Regions from separate parts of the Oceanobacillus sp. FSL K6-0118 genome, predicted to be linked through region 1. Evidence: riboswitches for the same ligand, from Rfam matches in the RefSeq annotation. Region 1 holds a riboswitch; the other holds the start of a gene.
The links. A riboswitch is a leader RNA that binds a small molecule or an ion and turns the genes downstream of it on or off. The one in region 1 is predicted to bind cobalamin.

Region 1 (5,538 bases):
ACCAGCCATTTTAATTGAACTTGGTTTTATAACTAATCCGCATGATTTGAATATTATTCAAACGGTAGATTATGAGCAACAAGTGGCTGAGGCAATTACAAGTGGGCTTATTGATTATTTTAATTAATTAACGATAAATGGCATGCGTAAAGACGTATGCCATTTTTATTTTACATTTCTTGTAAGGTTATACTTAGAAATCTTTTGTAAATAATAAAAGGAAGGAAGGAGGATTTGTATGCAACGGGATCAACAGGCTAATAAAAATTCGACTCCAAGTATGAAACCAGGATTTGCTGGAACCGACGCCAAAAAGGTAAAACAGGAAATTCAACAGGATATAAAAGAAGGACAAGGCGCAATGACTTCTAGAGAGGCTGGAGCAATAAGAGACTAAAAAACCAGTAAGAACAACGAACAACATAATGGTATGGATTAAACTTTTCCTAGTTCATTCTACCAAAAAGAGGTGCTAATCGCTTATGCGGATAGCACCTCTTTTTGGTATTTACCTATATTACATTTTTTCTAATGAAACCACTTTTCCGGCTCCATATCTATCGTTTTATTCTCAGATTTTTCTTCATTTAATTCCCTTACACCCTGTTGGAACTTTATGTAAATATATAACTCACGCATCATTTCTTCTAAAGAGACATTATCTGGTAAGTCTTTAATAAGTTTTAGAACCTCTTCTTTCTCTGACAATTTAACCTCCCCCTTCTCTTATTTTCAGTATAGCATAGAAATTCTCTTACCTTCCTATGCTATGATTTTAAAAAAGGAGAGGTTATAGAATTTACTTACAAGTCATCAAAACCGTTTAAATCGCTCGTCTTCGTATACTGTCTAGACTTTTGTTCAAAGAAATCTGTTTTAGTTCCGTCAATATTATCTGCATACGCGCGAATCCACTTCATCGGGTTCTCCGTGAATTCTGGATATATTTCACTTAACCCCATCATCCGAAGCATTTTATTGGCACGATATTTGATATATCCCTCCATCCCGGCTAAATCAAAGCCGTCGACATCCTTCAGAACATAATGGGACCACTCTGTTTCTAGTTCAACAGATTCTTTGAAATGATCATATACCCAAGTGATAAAGGTTTCGTTGTTATACTCTGGGTTTTCAGCTAATGTGGCACGGAATAATTCGGTTATGAATCGGCCATGCTCCAGTTCATCACGATTAATATAGCTAATCATCGTTGACGTACCTACCATCTTATTATCCCTTGCCAAATGATAAAAGAATGCGAAACCAGAATAGAAAAACATTCCTTCTAATAGGGTTGTATAAACTAAAGTTTTTAATATATTTTCAAGTGTTGGTTTCTCTACAAAATCATTATATTGATTCATGATCGTTTGATTCCGTTTAAGTAGTACTGGATCGTTTCTACCATGTTCAAAGGAACGCTTCTGTTCATCCAATGATACAACCGACGATAGGACATAGGAATAGCTTTCATTATGAACAGCCTCCTGTTGTGCAATGACCGCCATAATCGATTGAACAGAAGGATCTGTTGCATATAAACTTAGGAGTAAAGCTGTCCTTGTTTGAGGTCCATCCAACGTAGATAATAAACCAATAATTTTTAAGTATGCTTCTTGTTCAGCAGGTGTTAATCTCGGAAATTCCTTTACATCATTGGACATATTAATTTCATCCGCTTGCCAGTAATTCCCTACTAGACGTTTATACATTTTGTACCAATGGGGGTACGCAATATCATTCCAATTCAGAATTCCACTAGAAGTACCACCAAATATCCCGGTTGATTTATTTGGATGTATCGGCTCCAGTGTTTTAGCCTTGTTTAAGATTATATTTTGCACCATATAACACTCCTTCTACCCAATCGATCACCTTTTTCGCTTGGCTTCCTCTTGGTGACTGCTCAATTTTTAACTCCGGATAGGAACTATTGTAAAAGATAGCTAGTTTACTAGCTGCCAAACAAAATAAATCATCTCCACCAAACTGTGTATCTCCCGTACCAAAGACAAATATATTTGGCGGTTTATATCCTATTTCCAGGACAAAATCCTTAACTTCATCTGGTGTACTCCCTCTTTCCCATGTAAAAGTTCCAAGGAAAATATAATCATATTGCTCTGGGCTAATAGGCAAATCAATCCCTATCCGGTGCATCTCTACTTCAACATTTTCTTTTAGTAATGTTTCTTCAATTAATTCTGCTGTTTCCTTTGTATTACCGCTATAAGATAAATACGCGATTATTGCCTTCAACTTTGACACCATTCACATTCTTCTACGTCATTTGATGTAGATCTTACATAATATGTCGTTTTTAGTCCCTCACGCCATGCTTGTAGATGAAGGTCTAGTAACACAGATGCCCGTATTGTATTTGGTACATAAAAGTTAAAAGAAATACTTTGATCAATATGTTTCTGTCTCGCAGCATTTTGCTTAATGGACCAACGTTGATCCACGATGTAAGCAGAACGACGGTAAATATCATACGTACGATGGTCGATGTCTGGTGCAGTTACGGGAATTTTAAAATCCTTCTTTTCTTCGTAATAGAAAGGCTTGAAGATCGGATCAATACTTGCGGTGGACCCAGCGATCATAGCAGTCGTTGAATTCGGTGCTACAGCCATTAAATATGCATTACGCATTCCGTTTTCTTTTACCTCTTCCATGAGTTTTATCCAGGTATCATCTTTATATCCTTTTTCCTCAAAATAAGCTCCTGTACTCCATTTACTTCCATGGAATTCAGGATAATGTCCCTTTTCTTTACTTAGTTTCATACTGCTCTTAATGGTCAAATAGGCTATTTTTTCATAAAGGGTGTCCGCATATTGAACGGCTTCTTCCGTTTCCCACTTGATTCCCATTACTGCTAATAAATGATGCCAACCAAATGTCCCCAGCCCAATAGCGCGGTACTTTTTATTCGTTCGTTCAGCCTGTTTAATTGGTAATGTATTAATATCAATAACATTATCCAGCATCCGGACTTGAATAGGGATAAGACGTTCTAATACCCCTTCTGGAACAGCCTTACCTAGATTAATAGAACTTAAATTACAGACAACATAATCACCAGGTTTATATTTTTTAACGATGGTCTCCTCATTCTCCACATACTCCTCTAGAAACTCAGATGGAGATTGATTTTGCGTAATTTCTGTACATAAATTGGAACAATAAATAATCCCTGTATGTGCATTACTGTTCTTTCGATTCACTTCATCCCGATAAAACATAAATGGGGTTCCGGATTCAAGTTGCGATCTCATAATCCGTTTCATGATATCGATTGCCGGCACTTTTCTTTTGGATTGAAGTGGTGCTTCGATACACTGTTCGTATTTTTCTCGAAAACTCCCACTTCCCTTTTGCTCATCAAAATAGTCTTCTAATGAAAAGCCCATAACCTGACGAATTTCATGCGGATCAAATAAATACCATTCCCCTCTCTTATCTACTTGTTCCATAAAGTAATCAGGTAGACAAACTCCGGTAAAAATATCATGAGCACGCATTCGATCGTCGCCATTATTTAACTTAAGATCTAAAAATGCCTCAATATCTCGATGCCATACATCTAAATATACTGCGATTGCGCCTTTCCTCGTTCCTAACTGATCAACACTTACAGCTGTATTATTTAACTGTTTAATCCATGGAATTACTCCACTGGACATCCCCTTAAAACCTTTTATATCACTACCTCTGGAACGAATTTTACCCATGTAAACCCCGATTCCACCGCCATTTTTAGATAACCTAGCAATGTCTGTATTACTATCATAAATGGACTGAAGGCTGTCATCGACTGTATCAATGAAACAACTAGATAGCTGACCATGGGTTTTGCCGGCATTTGCTAGCGTTGGGGTTGCTACTGTCATATACAAATTACTTAGTGCCCAGTATGCCTCTTCTACTAGTTGCGTCCGTCTTGATTTATCTTCATTTTGCATTAAATGCATCGCAATAATCATCCAGCGTTCTTGTGGTAGCTCATGTGTATTCTTCTCAAAATCTGTAGCCAAATATCTAGTAGCTAAAGTATAAATCCCTAAGTATGTAAAATTCATATCCTTATCTGGGTCTATTAAATCCCCAAAATAATTAATTTCATCTTCCGTATACTTTCCCAGGAAATGACTGGAATATATACCTTTATCCGTTAAACTCTTTATTAGTTTAAGAAATGATCCGTATTTTTTATTTTTATCGTCGTAATTTCGGTTTATTGCTGCCTGTTTATATAATCTTTGTAAATAAAGTCTTGCGGCAAAAAAGGACCAATCTGGGTTTGCCTCATCTATTTCTTCTAGCGCCTTTTTTATTAGAAAATCTAATCCTTTTTCATATTCTTGATAATGGTTAAGACTTGTCTCTACTTTTTCTATGAATAAGCCTATGTCTAAGGATAGACCTTTTGCCGCCTTTTCTATCACCTTATTTAACTTTTCGCTTTCTTTGACCATTTCTCCAATCATCTTAGCCCTCCTTATATATTAAACGCAAAAAAGCCGTTCACCTGAGGATGCATGAACGGTTATAAACGACAGAAAGTATGTACCAATCTATCATTTCACCATCCCTCACCCCGGGGATTTGAAACTAAAGAAAAATGGCAGGTATCCTGACTTGTGTATCAAACCTACTAGAGCCCTTCCCATATCACAGTCTTTAATGCCTGTTAATACAGTGGGTTTCTCTTTCGTAACACTTACAGTTGCGGGGGCAGTTCTAGATTTACACTAGATTCCCTATTAAGACTACAGTCACCATTCGTCTATTCACTATATATAGTATTTTCTTTTGCTGTTATGTACAATATATTGATGAATCAAACATATCATAGAGTTTAATAGAAAGCAATACAAAAAATACATAAAGAAGACTTCCATCAGTGGGGGCTTTTTCCTTCATCCCCCACTGATGGTTAGCCACACTTATCGGACCTTTACGGCAGTTAATCTCCCATAGAGGCTTGAAGTGGGATAAAAAGGCACAAAAGCATTTCAAAATGCCCTTGTGCCTTTTATTTTAATAGATTTGATACTAGTTTAACACCGCACGATCACTACCAAATTGTTCGCCACGAATGCGTTGGAATTCGTGCAGAAGATTTTCGATAGTAAGATTTTGCTTTTCTTTCCCACGAACATCGAAAATAATTTGCCCTTTATCCATCATAATTAATCGATTTCCTAAATCCAATGCTTGTTGCATATTATGGGTAATCATTAATGTTGTTAATCCGGATTCTTTGACAACCTTTTCTGTCAAACTTGTAATTAATTCTGCACGTGACGGGTCTAGAGCAGCTGTGTGCTCATCTAAAAGAAGAATATCTGGCTGTGTAAAGGTAGACATTAATAAGGATAATGCCTGTCTTTCCCCACCTGAAAGTAATCCAACTTTTGCAGTTAATCGATTTTCTAGACCTAAGTTTAGAGTCTTCAAATAATCTCTAAACATCTCTTTTCGCTGTTTTGTAACACCTAATTTAAGTTTTCTCTTTCTTATACGAGA
Region 2 (5,538 bases), 910 kb from region 1:
CTTCCATTAGAATTTGAGTTAGTTCGGATTTCTCTTTAAATACTGATATCCCATTCACGCAATGCGGATTCTAAATGTTAATCCACGTTATTTTTCGTTCTCCATAGTTGTTCAATAATGATGACTAAACCTGTTCCGACAATTAATCCGTTACCCATTACGTTTTGCACGATCATTGGTAAATCAGCAAATACTTCAGTTGGTAAGAACATAATTCCCATTCCGATTAAATAGGAGACCCCAAGTATAGTTATTTTTCTTGAGTCCAATTTTACTGATGTTAAATTTTTCACTGCTAACCCAACTAATTGAACGAAAGAGGCCATTATTGCTGCATTCGCAATCGGACCCGGAAGGCTAGATATAAGTGAAATGACCGGTGGGAAAAACGTAAAGATAATTAACAGTATCGTAGCGTAAACAAAAGGTTTCCTACGTTTTTGACCGGTTAAAGCCATAAAGCCAGAAGTAGTAGCTAATGGCACATTTGCGATTCCGGCAAACCCTCCAGCTAATCCATGACTAATACCAGAAAACATTGTTCCTTTGTTTATTTCTGTATTACTGTCTTTCGGTTGTCGACCTAGTATTTGATTGGCTGCCACAATGGAAGCAACTGTATTAGAAATAACAATGACTGCTGTAAAAAAGGCGATTGGAATTAGACTTATATCGAAAATTGGTGTTCCAAAGGCAAATAGTTCAGGGAATGAAAACCATGAGACATTTCCCGGATGGTTTTCTGTTCCGATAACTATGGCATAGCCTACCCAACCAATAACAATTCCAATGAAAACTGCATAACTGCTTAACCAACCTTTAGCGAAGGTTGATAATCCTAGAATGGTAAAGAAGGTAATAAATGCAAGGATTGCTTCTGTTAACTGAATGGTATTGGAATCCCCTTGTAGGCCTAACATCCCGCCCAAAAAGGTACCACTTAATTGAACCGTTAATAGTAGGAAAAAGGTTCCTGTAACTAACGGTGTGAAAACAGGTAAGATTTTCTGTGCGAGTTTTAAGAAACCGAATAAAAATAAAAAGAGCCCTGTTAAGAGCATAAGGGTTTCTAATGAACGTAATGTATCGGCTAAAGAGTTTCCATTTTGTAACCCCGTTACGGCCATGACAGAAAAAATACTAATCCAAATTCCCGCTGGACCCTCCATAATTGGAAGTTTATGGCCAAATAAAACTTGAAGTAAAGAAGCAACGCCTATGGCAAAAAAGGAACGCTGCATTAACCCAGATACTTCGATAAAATCCATCTGGTAAATGGCTCCAATTACAATGGGCATAGCAACAGAGCTTGCAAGTAAGAAAACGAACCATTGAACGGTTTCCATGGTTGTGCTTGCAAAGTTAGATTTATTCAATTCAAACACTCCTATTTCTGTAAAGAAACTATTAATAGTAATATTTTATCATTAGTTTTCTATATTTGGAGAAAAAAGTATACGAACCATTTGATTCACGTTCCAAAATTAATCTTAATATGTCATAATTCTGCATGATTTGCTATAAAAAGAGTATGCTTTGTTTTCATTTTGCGTATTTAGTAGTATGATAAAATAGTAATGGAAAATTATATACGAAATGGAATTAGGTGTCTAATATAGACTGAAAGTGAGTGTTCAAAAAGGGAGATGAAAAGGACCGAGGTCGGCTAACTGCGCAACGTCCTTTTGCAACGCCGATACTAGCACGTCCTGTGCGTCGCAGTTCGAGGCGGTGTAGCTTTCGTTACCGGAACGTATGCAGTAAATACGTGAGGAACGGAAAAGCAAGCATTCATGCGAAATGCGAAGTGTCATTTTCACCGGACTTTTTGAACAACCTCTTAAAAGGGAAGTTGGTGCAAACCCAACGCGGTCCCGCCACTGTAAATGGGAGCGAACTACAAATACCACTATACGTTATGTATGGGAAGGTGTAGTAAGCAATGATCATGAGCCAGGATACCTGCCTAATTCAACGCACTAGTACCTACGAGGATGGGAGGAAGGTGGTGACAGGATTATACTATCTGGAATTATCTGCATCTTTACGTTCATCTGTAGAGATGTTTTTTGTTTTACAAAAGTATTTAGCAGTTAGGAAAGCATAAAAATCTTTTCCATCTGGGGATCCGATTACTCGCCCCACCGTAAAGATTTTCATGAGTGCAACTAAGGCATTCATCCAAAAGTATGGAGAATGCCAAGTTTTCTAAGGGGGATTTGTAAAGAATGAAAAAGTTAATGTCGCTTTTATTTTTAATGTTTTTCGCAATTGGAATGATTGCTGGTTGTGGTAGTGAAGAACCAAAGGATGCAAACACTGATAATAATGCTGAAAATACAGAACAAGCGGAACAAGCAGGAGATCAAGCATTCCCAGTAACCATTACGGATGCAACAGACCAAGAAGTAACGATTGAGAAAGAGCCTGAAAAAATCGTTTCTCTAATTCCAAGTAATACAGAAATTGCCTTTGCATTAGGCTTAGGTGATAAGGTAGTTGGAGTATCTGACAACGATAATTATCCGGAAGAAGTTGCGGATATTGAAAAAATTGGTGGAATGGAATTTAATATTGAAAAAATTATATCTTTAGAGCCTGATTTAGTATTAGCACATGCTTCTAGTATGGGAAGTTCTGAAGAGGGATTTCAACAATTAAGAGATTCTGGTATCCCAGTTCTTGTTGTAAATGATGCAACAAATTTCAATCAAGTATATGATACGATTCAAATGATTGGTCAAGTAACTGGTACCGAGGAAGAAGCGGAAACAATCATAACCGATATGAAGAATGAATTTGATGATATTCAAGCAAAAGCAGAAGAAGTGGCAGATAAGAAATCTGTTATTTTTGAAATTTCCCCTGCGCCAGAAATTTATGTAGGTGGAAAAAATACATTTATGGATGAGATATTAGCCACAATAAATGCAGATAACGCTATAGAGGAGGAAGGTTGGCCTAAAGTAGATGAAGAAACATTGTTAGGCTATAATCCTGATGTCATCATTACGACGTATGGTGAGTATACAGAAGATGCTATAGACCAAGTGAAGGAAAGAAAAGGTTGGGAAGATGTCACTGCAGTTAAGGAAGACCAAGTATTTGATGTCCAAACTGATCTTGTAAGTCGTCCAGGCCCAAGACTTGTTGAAGGAGTTAAAGAAGTTGCGAAAGCAGTTTACCCTGAAATATTTAGCGAAGAATAAGATTCTTGCCTATACATTAGCAACTATATTTACGATTCTTTCTTTATTATTGGGGATATCTATCGGTACGGTTTCTGTACCAATAGTAGACATCGTTCAAATTATTGGTGCAGAAATCTTTCATTATTCTATTGATCATATTGACCCGATGTATCAAAGTATTGTATTAAATATTCGATTGCCAAGAGTCATCTTAGCAGGACTTGTTGGGGCGGCACTAGCCATTGCTGGTGCTGCCTTTCAAGGTCTACTTAGAAACCCATTAGCAGATCCTTATACATTAGGGGTTTCTTCAGGTGCCTCAGTGGGTGCAGTTGTCACCATCTTTTTTGGTATTTCCCTGCCATATATTGGAGCATTCACCTTACCATTTTTAAGCGTTGTTTTTGCCTTTATTACTATTTTTCTCGTTTTAACATTTGCTCGTAAAATTGATCGTTCGATGAGAGTGGAAACGATTATATTAACAGGTGTTATTTTTAGTTCCTTTTTAGGTGCCTTTATTTCGCTCATGATATCACTCACTGGTAATGAATTAAAGCAAATTATTGGCTGGCTTTTAGGGAGTGTCTCCATGCGGGGATGGGATTATATTAAAATTATTTTGCCATTTTTTGTACTAGGTTCTGTGTTATTAATGGCGAATGGTAGAGAATTAAATGCGATGTCATTCGGTGAGGATCGAGCACAATATCTAGGGGTAGATGTAAAGAAAAGAAAACTAGTAATTTTAACGGCTGGATCGATTTTAACAGGAGCAGCAGTTGCCGTATCAGGAACAATTGGTTTTGTAGGGTTAGTCATTCCACATTTAACTCGGAGCTTATGGGGACCTGATCATACGCACTTACTTCCATTATCCATGTTAACAGGAAGCGGCTTTCTAATTTTGACAGATTTGATTGCAAGGACCATCATTTCCCCGACGGAATTACCAATAGGGGTCATAACAGCATTAATTGGCGCTCCAGCGTTTGCTGTTATTTTAATCAAACGACGTGTTCAAAAAGGAGGATGAAAAGGACCGAGTAGTTCGAGGCGGCTTAGCTTTGAGGAACGGAACGTATGCAGTTAATACGTGAGTACCGGAAAAGCAAGCCAACGAAGAAATGCGAAGTGTCATTTTCACCGGACTTTTTGAACAACTTCTCAAACGGAGACAACGATAGAAAGAAGGGTTACAATGCTTGAAGTACAGCAAATATCAGGTGGATATTCGAGTGAATCGGTTTTAAAAGATATATCTTTTCATGTTGCTAAAGGGGAGCTCTTTGGCATCTTAGGACCGAATGGAAGTGGAAAAACGACTTTACTTAAAATGATTAGTGGATTACTACCTTTTAAAGAAGGTAGTATTTTTATAAAGGATAAGAAACTATCACAGTATTCGCAAAAGGAATTGGCTAAAATTGTTGCTGTTCTTCCACAGCATTCTGAACATGCCTTTTCTTATACGGTTAAAGAGACAGTTTCTCTAGGGCGCTATGCACACCAAAGTGGTTTTCTTCAAATGTGGACAGAGACCGATGAGAAAATTGTTCAAGAAGTAATGAAGCAAACAGGGGTAGATGTTTTGCAAAACAAAAATCTTGGGCAACTTTCAGGGGGGGAGCGTCAAAGGGTCAATCTTGCTCAGGCTCTTGCGCAAGAACCAGAAATTTTATTATTAGATGAGCCGACGAACCATCTAGACCTTTCTTATCAAAAAGAATTATTAGATATTTTGAAAACATGGACAAGGGATGGAATGCTTACGGTTATTTCCATTTTCCACGATTTAAATCTAGCTGGGCTTTATTGTGATCGTCTTTTGCTGCTTGAAAAAGGGATGATTAATATTCAGAATAAGACAAATGAAGTGTTGAAAGAGGATCGAATCCAAGATGTGTATCAAACAGATATTAAAAAATTCGCCCACCCAAGAGTACCAGCTCCACAAATTACATTACTCCCTAAATGGGAAAAGGAAGAAGTAGAAGCAGTGAACATTACTGCTGACATGCTACAACATCGTAAACATCATATAGTACTCCGGTCACCAATTCCCCTAAAAACCATGTCATCTGGTGTAGTTGGATCAGGATTAGGATGGAATCAGACATTTGTTAATCGTCATGTGGACAAAGGTTACAGTTGTAGTAATCACCGAGAAGAAATGATGAATTATTTACGTGAAAAAGGTTTTGATCCGCTTGAAACAGTAGGGATGATGACTGCTGTTGTTTTAGATGACGTGTCTTATAAATGGATGGAACACGGTGGGCTATCCATTTTTGTCGTTGTCACTGCTGGTGTTGGTAATGCGGTGGATGCTACACATAGTGAAAGC

Region 2: another riboswitch for cobalamin. It lies ahead of MHI02_RS04975 (ABC transporter substrate-binding protein); the one in region 1 lies ahead of MHI02_RS00190 (ribonucleoside-diphosphate reductase subunit alpha).

What each region holds. Positions count from the first base shown of each region.
Region 1 covers NZ_JBBOVR010000001.1:42,864-48,401, forward strand. Annotated here, with positions in the region: gene MHI02_RS00165 (N-acetylmuramoyl-L-alanine amidase) at 1-127, shown strand, start outside; gene MHI02_RS00170 (hypothetical protein) at 239-397, shown strand; gene MHI02_RS00175 (hypothetical protein) at 529-708, opposite strand; gene MHI02_RS00180 (ribonucleotide-diphosphate reductase subunit beta) at 804-1,847, opposite strand; gene MHI02_RS00185 (flavodoxin) at 1,819-2,274, opposite strand; gene MHI02_RS00190 (ribonucleoside-diphosphate reductase subunit alpha) at 2,259-4,496, opposite strand; cobalamin riboswitch at 4,616-4,807, opposite strand; gene MHI02_RS00195 (ABC transporter ATP-binding protein) at 5,065-5,538, opposite strand, start outside.
Region 2 covers NZ_JBBOVR010000001.1:957,071-962,608, forward strand. Annotated here, with positions in the region: gene MHI02_RS04970 (purine/pyrimidine permease) at 78-1,376, opposite strand; cobalamin riboswitch at 1,789-1,984, shown strand; gene MHI02_RS04975 (ABC transporter substrate-binding protein) at 2,229-3,209, shown strand; gene MHI02_RS04980 (FecCD family ABC transporter permease) at 3,169-4,227, shown strand; gene MHI02_RS04985 (adenosylcobinamide amidohydrolase) at 4,393-5,538, shown strand, end outside.